DNA from 3 places in the Amycolatopsis sp. lyj-84 genome. Region 1 is predicted to be linked to each of the others. Evidence: predicted binding sites of a transcription regulator. Region 1 holds the regulator's gene; each other region holds the start of a gene.
What was found. Region 1 encodes HspR, which represses chaperone genes until heat shock. Its sites were predicted from a motif close to ANNTTGAGTNNNNNNNACTCAANNT; they were not measured.

Region 1 (3,259 bases):
CCCGCAGCGCGGTGAGCTGATCGGCGCGGCCGGTGAAGTCCGGCAGATCGGGAGGAAGCTGCGCCGGGGTCGGCCGCCAGGCACCGGCGGGCGGTTCGGCGGGCGACGGGACGACGACCGGCGGCTCGGCACGCGGGGCCGCGTCGTCCCCGCGGAGGATGCGTTCGTGGAGTTCGACCAGTTCCGCACCGGGGTCGATCCCGTGCGCCTCCACCAGGGTCCGGCGGGCATCGTGGAACACGCGCAACGCGTCGACCTGGCGGCCCATCCCGTGGAGCGCGCGCATCAGCAGGACGTACAGCCGTTCCCTCATCGGGTGTTCCGCGATCATCGCCGTCAGCCGCGGCTGGACCTCGTAGTAGTGACCGAGGCGGAGTTCCGCCTCCAGGTACTGCTCGGTGAGCGCGGTGTGCAGCTCGTCCAGCCAGCTCCGGCTGTGCTCGGCGAACAGTCCCGGCACCCCGGCGAGCGGCTCGCCGGTCCACAGCCCGAGTGCTTCGGACAGCACGTGCCTGGCCCGGTGCGCGTCGCCCGAAGTCAACGCTTCTTGAGCCACGGCACCGAGTTCTTCGGCGCGGGAGGTGTCAACGGCCGAGGAGGGGACGACCAGCCGGTAGCCGTCGCCCGCCGTCACCAGCAGTTCGTCTTCGGCTCCGGAAGTGGCGAGCAGCCGTCTCAGCCGCCAGGCGTAGGTCCGCACGATCGAGGCGGACCGGGCGGGGATGTCCTGGTCCCACAACGTGTCCGTCAGTCTGGCGAGAGACAGCGCCGTTCCGGGGGCCAGCGCCAACGCGGCCAGCATCGCCTGCTGTTTGGGTGTCCCGACGGGGACCATCACGCCATCGGGCCGCCGCAGCCGCATCGGGCCCAGCAGAACGAATCCCACCCCAGGCAGTGCCGCCGTCATCCGCGCCGCCCCTTTCGGTCGCGACGATACACACGGACGGTGAGCGTCGGCCCGAACTCGGAGAACGCTGCCCGTTAGTCCTGTCTCCCGCGCCGAAGCGGGCAAGAAAACGATTCGGCACCTGGTCGGAACCAGGTGCCGAATCGGGTCCTGCTCGGTGGTTCAGATCCTTCTGGGCTTGGGCTTCCAGACCACCAGCGCCGTCTGCTGCCGCAGCGGGACCAGGTCCTTGCGGTAGGAGGCGTGGACGGCCGCGGCCGTCTGTTCGGCGGTGAGGTACGCGGCCGTGAGTTCCTCGGTCAGTTCGGCGATCCGGTCCCGCAGGGCGTCGACCTGGTTCTCCAGCTCGATGATCCGCTTGATGCCCGCGAGATTGACACCGTCTTCTTGGGACAGTCGCTGCACTTCGCGCAGCAGCGCGATGTCCCGCATGGAGTATCGGCGTCCCCCACCGGAGGTCCGGCCCGGCGACACGAGACCCTGCCGGTCGTAGGACCGGAGGGTCTGCGCGTGCAGGCCGGAAAGCTGCGCCGCCACCGAAATGACGAACACCGGGGTGTCCTCGTCCGCGCCGTGCGGCAGCCCGCCGAACATCCTGCTCACCTGCCTTCGAGAAGTTCGGTGATCTCCGGTCGTGGATCGTGGTCGGACATGGCTTCCGCGTAGGCCTCGAGGGCCTCACGGGCCTTGTCGTCCAACTTGGCCGGGATGGCCGCCTGCAGGGTGACCAGCAGGTCGCCCTGCGCGCCGTCCCGTTTGGCGATTCCCTTGCCGCGCACGCGAAGCACGCGACCGCTCGCCGTGCCTTGCGGCACCTTCAGCGAGACCTTGCCCTCGAGCGTCGGCACGGTGATCGTGCCGCCGAGGGCCAGTTCCGCGAAGGACACCGGCACGGAGATCGTCAGGTCGAGGTCCTGCCGCCCGAACACCGCGTGCGGTGCGACGTGCACGCGGACGTACAGATCGCCCGCCTGCGCGCCACCCCGGCCCGGTTCGCCCTGGCCCGCCAGCCGGATCCGCTGGTCGTCGGCGACGCCCGGCGGGATCCGCACGGTCAGGGTGCGGGTGCGGGTGGAAACGCCCTCGCCCGCGCATTCCGGACAGGGGTCGTCGATGATCGTGCCGCGGCCGCGGCAGTCGCGGCACGGCTCGGAGAACGCGAACGCGCCCTGGCTCCGGCTGACCAGTCCGCTGCCCTGACAGGTCGAACACGTCCTCGGGGAGGTCCCCGGCTTCGCGCCGTTCCCGCCGCAGGTGGAACAGGTCGCCGGGCTCGACAGCCTCAGCGGCAGGGTCGCGCCCTTGACCGCTTCGGTGAAGTCGATCCGGACGTCGGTCTCGACGTCCGCGCCGCGCTGCGGCCGGTTCGCCGTGGCACCGGCCGCGGCACCGCGGCGGCCGAAGAGACCGCCGAGGATGTCGCCGAGCCCGCCGAAACCGGCCTGCTGCTGGCCACCCGCCTGACCGAAGATGTCGCCGACGTCGAAACCGCCGGCGCCACCGCCGCCACCCGGGAAGCCGAAACCACCGGGACCGCCGGAGCCGAAGAGGCGGCGTGCCTCGTCGTACTCCTTGCGCTTGGCCGTGTCGGACAGGACGCCGTACGCCTCGGAGACCGCCTTGAACTTCTTCTCCGCCTCCGCGTTGCCCGCGTTGGCGTCGGGGTGGTTCTCCTTGGCCAGCTTGCGATAGGCCTTTTTGATCTCGTCCGCGGTGGCGTCGGAGGAGACGCCCAGCTCACGGTAGAAGTCCTTACCGATCCATTCCCGTGCACTCACCGAACGTCTCCTCCTTTCACGCCGTATCGCCGATCAGCGGTCGTTCTCATCGAAGAGCTCGCCCTCGAGCGGCAGCTCGCCGCCGACGGGCGGGTCCACCGGGGCGGCCTGCGCCGCCGGTGCTCCGGCGGCACCCGGCTCGTGGTCGGTGACCCCGACCAGCGCCGCGCGCAGCACACGCTCGCCGAAGCGGTAACCGCGGCGCATGACCGTGGTGACCGTCGGGCCCGCGACGTCCGGTGACGTGCTGTGCTGCACGGCCTCGTGCACGCTCGGGTCGAAGGCTTCGCCCTCGGTACCGAACGGTTCGAGACCCGACCGCTGCAGGCTCCCGACCAGCTTCTCGCCGACCGCCTTGAAGGCACCGGTCAGATCGCCGTGCTGCTCCGCGCGCTCGAGGTCGTCGAGCAGCGGGAGCAGGTCGTTGACGACCGACGCCTTCGCGCCGGTGACGACCTGTTCGCGGTCGCGATCCACGCGCTTGCGGTAGTTGGCGTACTCCGCCTGGAGACGCTGGAGGTCGGCGGTGCGCTCCGCCAGCTCCTTCTCCAGACCGGTGGCCACCGCCACCGAA
Region 2 (3,259 bases), on a different contig from region 1:
GCTCCGGGTCCAGCACCTCCAGCAGCGCCGCCGTCGGGTCGCCGCGGTAGTCGGCGCCGACCTTGTCGATCTCGTCGAGCAGCACGACCGGGTTCATCGAGCCCGCTTCCTTGATGGCGCGGACGATCCGGCCGGGCAGCGCGCCGACGTAGGTGCGGCGGTGACCGCGGATCTCGGCCTCGTCGCGGATGCCGCCGAGCGCGACACGGACGAACTCACGGCCCATCGCCTTCGCCACGGACTCGCCGAGCGAGGTCTTGCCGACCCCGGGAGGACCGGCGAGCGCGAGCACGGCACCCGAACGGCGTCCGCCGACCGGCCCGAGACCCGACTCCGCGCGGCGCTTGCGGACGGCCAAGTACTCGATGATGCGTTCCTTCACGTCGTCGAGACCGGCGTGATCCGCGTCGAGGATTTCGCGCGCGGCGGCGATGTCGTGGACGTCGGTGGTGCGGTTGTTCCACGGCAGTTCGAGGACGGTGTCCAGCCAGGTGCGGATCCAGCCGCCCTCGGGGGACTGGTCCGACGTCCGCTCCAGTTTGTCCACTTCGGACAGTGCGGCCTTCTTGACCGCGTCCGGCAGCTCGGCGGCCTCGACGCGGGCGCGGTAGTCGTCGTCGTTGGCGGTGCCGTCGAGTTCGCCCAGTTCCTTGCGGATCGCTTCGAGCTGGCGGCGCAGCAGGAATTCCTTCTGCTGCTTCTCCATGCCCTCCTGGACGTCCTTGCGAATGGTGTCGGTGACCTCGAGTTCGGCCAGCTGCTCGCGGCTCCATTCCAGAGCCTTTTCGAGACGAGCCGAAACATCGAGCGCGGACAGCAGTTCGAGCTTCTGCTCGGTGTTCAGGTACGACGAGTTGCCCGCGAGGTCGGCGAGCGCGGACGGGTCCTCGACCTCCTGGACGGCGTCGATCATCTGCCAGCCGCCTCGCTGCTGGAGGATCGCGAGGACGACGCTCTTGTACTCGGTCGCGAGCTTCGCGGAATTGTCGTCGGTGGTCTCGGTGGCGGGCTCGGCGTGGACCCAGCGGGCGGCGCCGGGACCGTCGGCGATGCGGCCGACGACGGCGCGGCGGGTACCGCGCAGCAGTACCGCGGTCTTGCCGCCGGGCACGCGGCCGATGCGCTCGACCGTCGCGATGGTGCCGAGTCCGGCGTACTCGCCGTGGACGCGGGGAACGATCAGCACCTCGGCCTTGGCGGCGGTGCCGGAGCGGATCCCCGGGAAGGAAGCCTGGGCAGGCGTGTTGGCCTGGGCGGACTCCACCGCGGCGCGCGTCTCCGTGTCGGCGAGGTCGAGCGGGACGATCATGCCCGGCAGCACGACGTCGTCATCGAGCGGGAGGACGGGCAGGAGGCGGTTGTCGGTCATCTGTGCACTCCTCGGTTAGTTGAGTCTGCCTAGCTCAACTCTCCGATCGACCCGTTTGTTTCCTCCCGCTGTTCGCCGTCAGCGATCACCCCACCCCTCCGACCTTCACGCCCCAACGCGTCGCGTTTAGCCCGCTAAACGCGACGCGGACGCGGGAAACATCGGATGTGTAGGGTGGATCGGACGCCGCGAAAGCCACTTTCGGGACGTCAGGTGTCCCGAAAGTGGCTTTCGCGACACTTGTCCCCGTCCGCACCTCACGCCTCCGACCTTCACGCCCCGACGCGTCGCGTTTAGCCCGCTAAACGCGACGCGCACCGCGCAAAGGTCGGACGTCAGGGATGGACCGAGACGCCGCACCAGGCGAACGGCCGGGCGCCCAATTCGTCCCGTCGCAGCTCCCGCACCGGCCGCCAGTCGGGCAGGTGGACGAGGCCGGGCTCCAGCAGCGGCCACTCCCCGAAGAGCGGTTCGATCTCCTCGCGGTCCCGCATCCACACAGGGTTGCTCGTCTTCCGGTACTGCTCGACCATCCAGCGCAGCCCGTCCGCGTCCTCGCCGGTCTGGCCGCCGAAGCTCATGTGCGAAAGCCCCAGCCAGCTGCCCGGCGCCAGCGCGTTCCGATAGGTCGCGACCAGCGCGGGCGGATCGTCGTGCGGTCCGGCGAAATGCAGCACGGCCATCATCATCAGGCACACCGGCTGCGAGAAATCGATCAGCCGCAACGTCTCCGGATGCCGCAGGACGTCCTTCGGCCGCCGCATGTCGGCGTGCACGATCCCGGCCCAGTCGGTCGCCTCGTGCCGCTCGAGGATCAGCTCCGCGTGCGCCACCGCCACCGGCTCGTAGTCGACGTACACGACCTTCGCCGTGTCACCGGGCTCCAGCTCTTCTTCGACGATCTCGTGCACGTTCCCGGCGGTCGGGACGCCGGAACCCAGATCGACGAACTGCCGGATCCCCGCGTTCAGCGCCGCGCGCACGACACGGTTCATGAACTCGCGGTTGTGCCGCGCGCCCGGTTTGACCCACCGCCACTGGCGTTCCAGCCCGCGGGCGAACTCGCGGTCGACGGCCCAGTTGTGGGTCCCGCCGAGATACCAGTCGTAGATCCTCGCCGCGGACGGCTTTTCGGTGTCGACCCCGGTCGGCGCCACCGGGGCCGCGTCATCTTCCCTGGTCACGGAAAACCCCCTGATCGTCGAAGATCAGCCTATCGGGATCAGGGAACCGCCGGTCGCCGCTGCCAGTACGTCCAGAGCGGCCGGTAGCCCTGCGCGTACCAGAACGGCGTCGAGCGCGGATTGGCCAGCGCGTGGTGCAGCAGCACGGCTTCGGTCCCGCATTCGTCGAAGATCTGGTGCGCGTGCGCCGCGAGCGCCGACCCCACCCCGCTCGAACGCGCCGGCTCGGCCACCGCCAGCGAAGACAGGTAGCCGACCCGCTCGGCCGCGACCCGGTTCCCGATCCATGAAGTCTCGTCGGGGAACTGCACCCGCACCATGCCCAGCGCGCGCCCGTACAACTCCGCGATCCACAGCGTCGGGTTTTCCCGCTCCAGCTGTTTCGACAGGTCCGCGGTGATCGCTTCCTCCGCGCCCTCGCGCAAAGTGACCGAACCGAACTGCGCGTCATAGCGCTGCAATTCCAGCTCGAGTCCGACGGCGGTTTCGAGATCATCGGCTTCGGCGGGCCGGATGTGCACTCCGGGAGTGGCGGGCGGTCCCGTCACGGCCAGCCGGTCGGCCGGGCGGACCGCGATCACCAGCACCGGAGCGAATCCGCGGCGCAGCAATTCGGCCGAGCCGGGCGAATCGCGGCTGGGCCGCACCACGGTCGCCGCCGTTTCGACATCCCCAGCTGGGGCGACCGCCTTCAGATGTTCATCCC
Region 3 (3,259 bases), on a different contig from region 1:
GTCCAGGAGGCTCATCGCAGCACCACGTCGCTCGGGCCGCCCGGGTCGGGGACCGCCGAGGTGACGACCGTTTTGGTGCCCAGCCTCGCGAGAGCCTTGCCCACCGCCGCGCTTTCGGCGGCCGAACCGACGTCCGCGAGGTCGGCCAGCGCCCGGTCCACGTCGACGACCTGCTCCTCCAGCCCGATCGTGGCCGCGATCAGTTCGCACACCGCGCCGGGGTCGTCGAGTTTGAGGAAGTGCTGGCCCAGCAAGCCGCTCCAGTGCTCGCCGATCTCCGGGTCGTTGTAGTACGACGACTGGTTCGGCAGGACGAAGTAGACGTTCCACTTGCGGGCCAGCTCCCGGTACACCGACGCGGGATCGATGTCCTCCCGCACGTCGTCGCCGATCACCCGGCGGATGTGGCGGGCCTCCAGCGCGGGCTTGTTCAGCTCGTCGCCGATGAGGAACAGATATCCCTTGCGGCCGCGGTTCTGCCACGCGTCGGTGACCACGTGCCTGGCCATGAAGTAGGCGGCCAGCTCGTAGGACTCGCTCTTCTGTCCGCCGCCGCCGCCTTCGAGGAAGATCGTGCGCAGCTGCTCGTCCATCCGGTTGTCCGATTCGAACTGCCCGATCTGCAGGGGCACCCGGTCGCTGTCGGCGTCGCCGATCGCGCCGAACAGGACCTGCGGGTCGGTCAGATAGCCCCGGCGCTTCAGCAGGCCGTGCAGTTTGCCGAGCTTGCCCTGCATGATCCGCGGCACCCGGCGCATCGAGCCGGTGACGTCGAACAACACCGCGATCGGCGTCGAATCGGCGTGGTCGGCCGAATCCCGGCACTCCCGGACGGCGTTCTTCGGGTCGAGCGCGGCCGCGGCCTTCCACGCGGAAGCGGGCTTCTTGCGGAGACCGGCGCTGTAGCCGAAATCGTCCTCGCCCTTGGCCGCGCGGAAGGTCTTCGCGGCGGCGTAGGCGTTGTCGTCCCAGTGTCCGTGTCCCATGATCAAGCTCCTGTCTCGGGGATGATGAACGGTCGGAAGGTGCGGGGGCCGTACAACTCGCCGAGCAGGTCGTCGTACTCGTCGAGCAGGTCGGCGGCTTCGGGTCGCTGTCCCGGGATCTCCTGGGTGCACCACGTGGCGAACTCGCGCTGGCAGGTTTCCGTTGGTGACAGCAGCGAAAGCATCAACTTGTGCAGCATGTGGACGTCGGTGGCCGCGGTCATCGGCAGTCCCTTGTGGACTTCGGGCGGGTAGCCGACGGACTTGTCCGCCGCCAGCGGGAGCACACCGTCCTCGACGGCGAAGGACCAGCCGGCCAGGACGATGCCGTGCTGCCCGGGGTGGACCAGCACGTTGTCCGCGGTGAGATGGCCATGGACGACACCCGCGCGATGCGCGCCAGCCACGGCGCGCAGCAGGCGCCGGTGCATCCAGGCGTAGTCGCGGCCGTCGAGACCGGCCGGGAAGGCTTTCCCGATGTCGGCGAGGGTGGTGAACCCGTCGACGAGCGGATCGAGGACGCTGAACGCGCGGTCGCCCCGCGCCACCGGGCCCGAGGTGTCGAGCAGCCGCGGGTAGTACGGGCGAAGCCAGCGGTGCCGTTCGGTGAAGCCGTCGAGCGTGCGCAGCGCCGCCCACTCGGCGTGGATCAGCGGGTTGAGCGCCGGGTCGCGCACGATTTTGACCAGATGGGGGCCGGTGGTGCGATAGGTGGTCGCGACACTGCCCACGGCGTGCGGAGTGGTGAGCGTGTAAGCCGCCGTGGCGGTGGTGACCGTTTGGCGCCGGGATTGCTTCCAGTCGGCATGGAGGCGATTGAGGGTGGCGGCCGCCTTATGGGCCCGAGGGTCGCCGGGATTCCGGTCGGGATGGAGTACGGCCGCCAATTCGCGGTAGCGGTGGTGGGCGAACAGAGTGGCCGCGTCGACCGCGTTCTCGATCGTCGTCACGGCGTCGTCCCTGGTGAGCATGGTTTGAGTCTAGACGACTCTTACCTCGGCTGGCAAGGGGGTGCTGCGCGCTCGTCCTCGACGGTCGAGGAACGAATTGAATACGGAAATGGTGGTGTAGGTACAAATCCCGTGCGGTTCGACCGCTTCGAAGAATAGACTTGAGTGGTCGAACAGGGGGTGGTGACCTTTCCGGAAGAGTCGCAAAAAAACCAGTGGGTGGCCGTTCTGCTCGTGACCGGAATCGTCCTGGGGTTCATCGCGGCTTTCGCCGGGCGGTGGACCGCCGAGGGAATGGCCGGTACGTACGACTTGCGCGCGGTGATCTCGGTAGCGGATTCCACGACCACCGAAGGGCAGAATGGCCCGCACACCACTCACGAGATCGTCGCCGTCGCCGAAAACGGCCGCGCCGTCGAACTGCCGACGGGGGAAGCGTTCGGTCTCGCGGAGCCGGTGGTCGTCCGGCTTTCTTCACTGACGGACCGGGTGTTGTCCGTGCGCGGGGCCGACGAAGTCGTGGAGGCCCACCACCCGTGGGAGAAGATCACGGCGATGTCGATCGGCGGAGTGGTCTTGGTGCTCGGCGTCGCCGTGGCGTTCTCGGTGACGAGACCGGTGACCGTGCGGAAGTCGCTGTCTTTCCTGGCAGGGTTCGTCTTCGGCGCGTATGTCGTGCTGGCGCCGCTCGGTTTCGGCTGGACGGCGTACCGCGAGGCGGCCGATCCCGTTCCGAACCTGTGGGAATACCGCCGCGAGGCCTGGGGTCCGCCGCCGGTGATCGGCAAGGGACAGGCCGCGGTGTCGGGGGACTCGACCGTGCGTGTGCTCGACAGTCGAGCCGAGCCGCCCGAAGGCGCCGAGGCATGGCTGGGCGGATTCCACGTCCTCGTCTTGCGAGTCGAGGCGTCCCGCCTGGGAGACACGGCGCTGGAGCTGTCGGCCGACGAACATGGCGCCCCGCGGCGGGTCAAGGACTGCGCGGGCGCTCCCGGTGCTTTCGACGGCACCGCGGGTCTCGTCTGTTTCGTGGTCCCGTCCGGATATCAGCCGAAGTACCTTGTCGTCGGAGAACTCGACCGGGAAGTCCTGCTGACACTCCAGTGACTCGAGGAAGGAATTTAGTGCCGGGCAAACCGCAGAATTCCCAAGTTCTCTTTCGGGCGCTGCTGGCCGGGGTCCCGTACGTCTTCCTGCTGTGTGTCGCCTGGGGATACTTCGGTAACCACGTACGTGAAGTGAACACCGGTGAGGAAGTCGCGGTCACCGGGATCTCGGGGTGTACCGAGGAGGGGGCGCCGATGAGCGGTCAGATTCCCTACT

Region 2: a site for HspR is predicted at 1,386-1,410, ahead of lon (endopeptidase La). Genes of this name have one in related genera too.
Region 3: a site for HspR is predicted at 1,958-1,982, ahead of ACLJRM_RS02160 (adenylate cyclase). Genes of this name have one in related genera too.

What each region holds. Positions count from the first base shown of each region.
Region 1 covers NZ_JAJPWO010000002.1:686,269-689,527, forward strand. Annotated here, with positions in the region: gene ACLJRM_RS08265 (AfsR/SARP family transcriptional regulator) at 1-907, opposite strand, end outside; gene ACLJRM_RS08270 (heat shock protein transcriptional repressor HspR) at 1,070-1,501, opposite strand; gene dnaJ (molecular chaperone DnaJ) at 1,507-2,685, opposite strand; gene grpE (nucleotide exchange factor GrpE) at 2,719-3,259, opposite strand, start outside.
Region 2 covers NZ_JAJPWO010000003.1:242,173-245,431, forward strand. Annotated here, with positions in the region: gene lon (endopeptidase La) at 1-1,369, opposite strand, end outside; gene ACLJRM_RS11260 (SAM-dependent methyltransferase) at 1,705-2,553, opposite strand; gene ACLJRM_RS11265 (GNAT family N-acetyltransferase) at 2,592-3,259, opposite strand, start outside.
Region 3 covers NZ_JAJPWO010000001.1:405,653-408,911, reverse strand. Annotated here, with positions in the region: gene ACLJRM_RS02170 (adenylosuccinate synthetase) at 1-15, opposite strand, end outside; gene ACLJRM_RS02165 (hypothetical protein) at 12-986, opposite strand; gene ACLJRM_RS02160 (adenylate cyclase) at 989-1,957, opposite strand; gene ACLJRM_RS02155 (hypothetical protein) at 2,156-3,043, shown strand; gene ACLJRM_RS02150 (hypothetical protein) at 3,238-3,259, shown strand, end outside.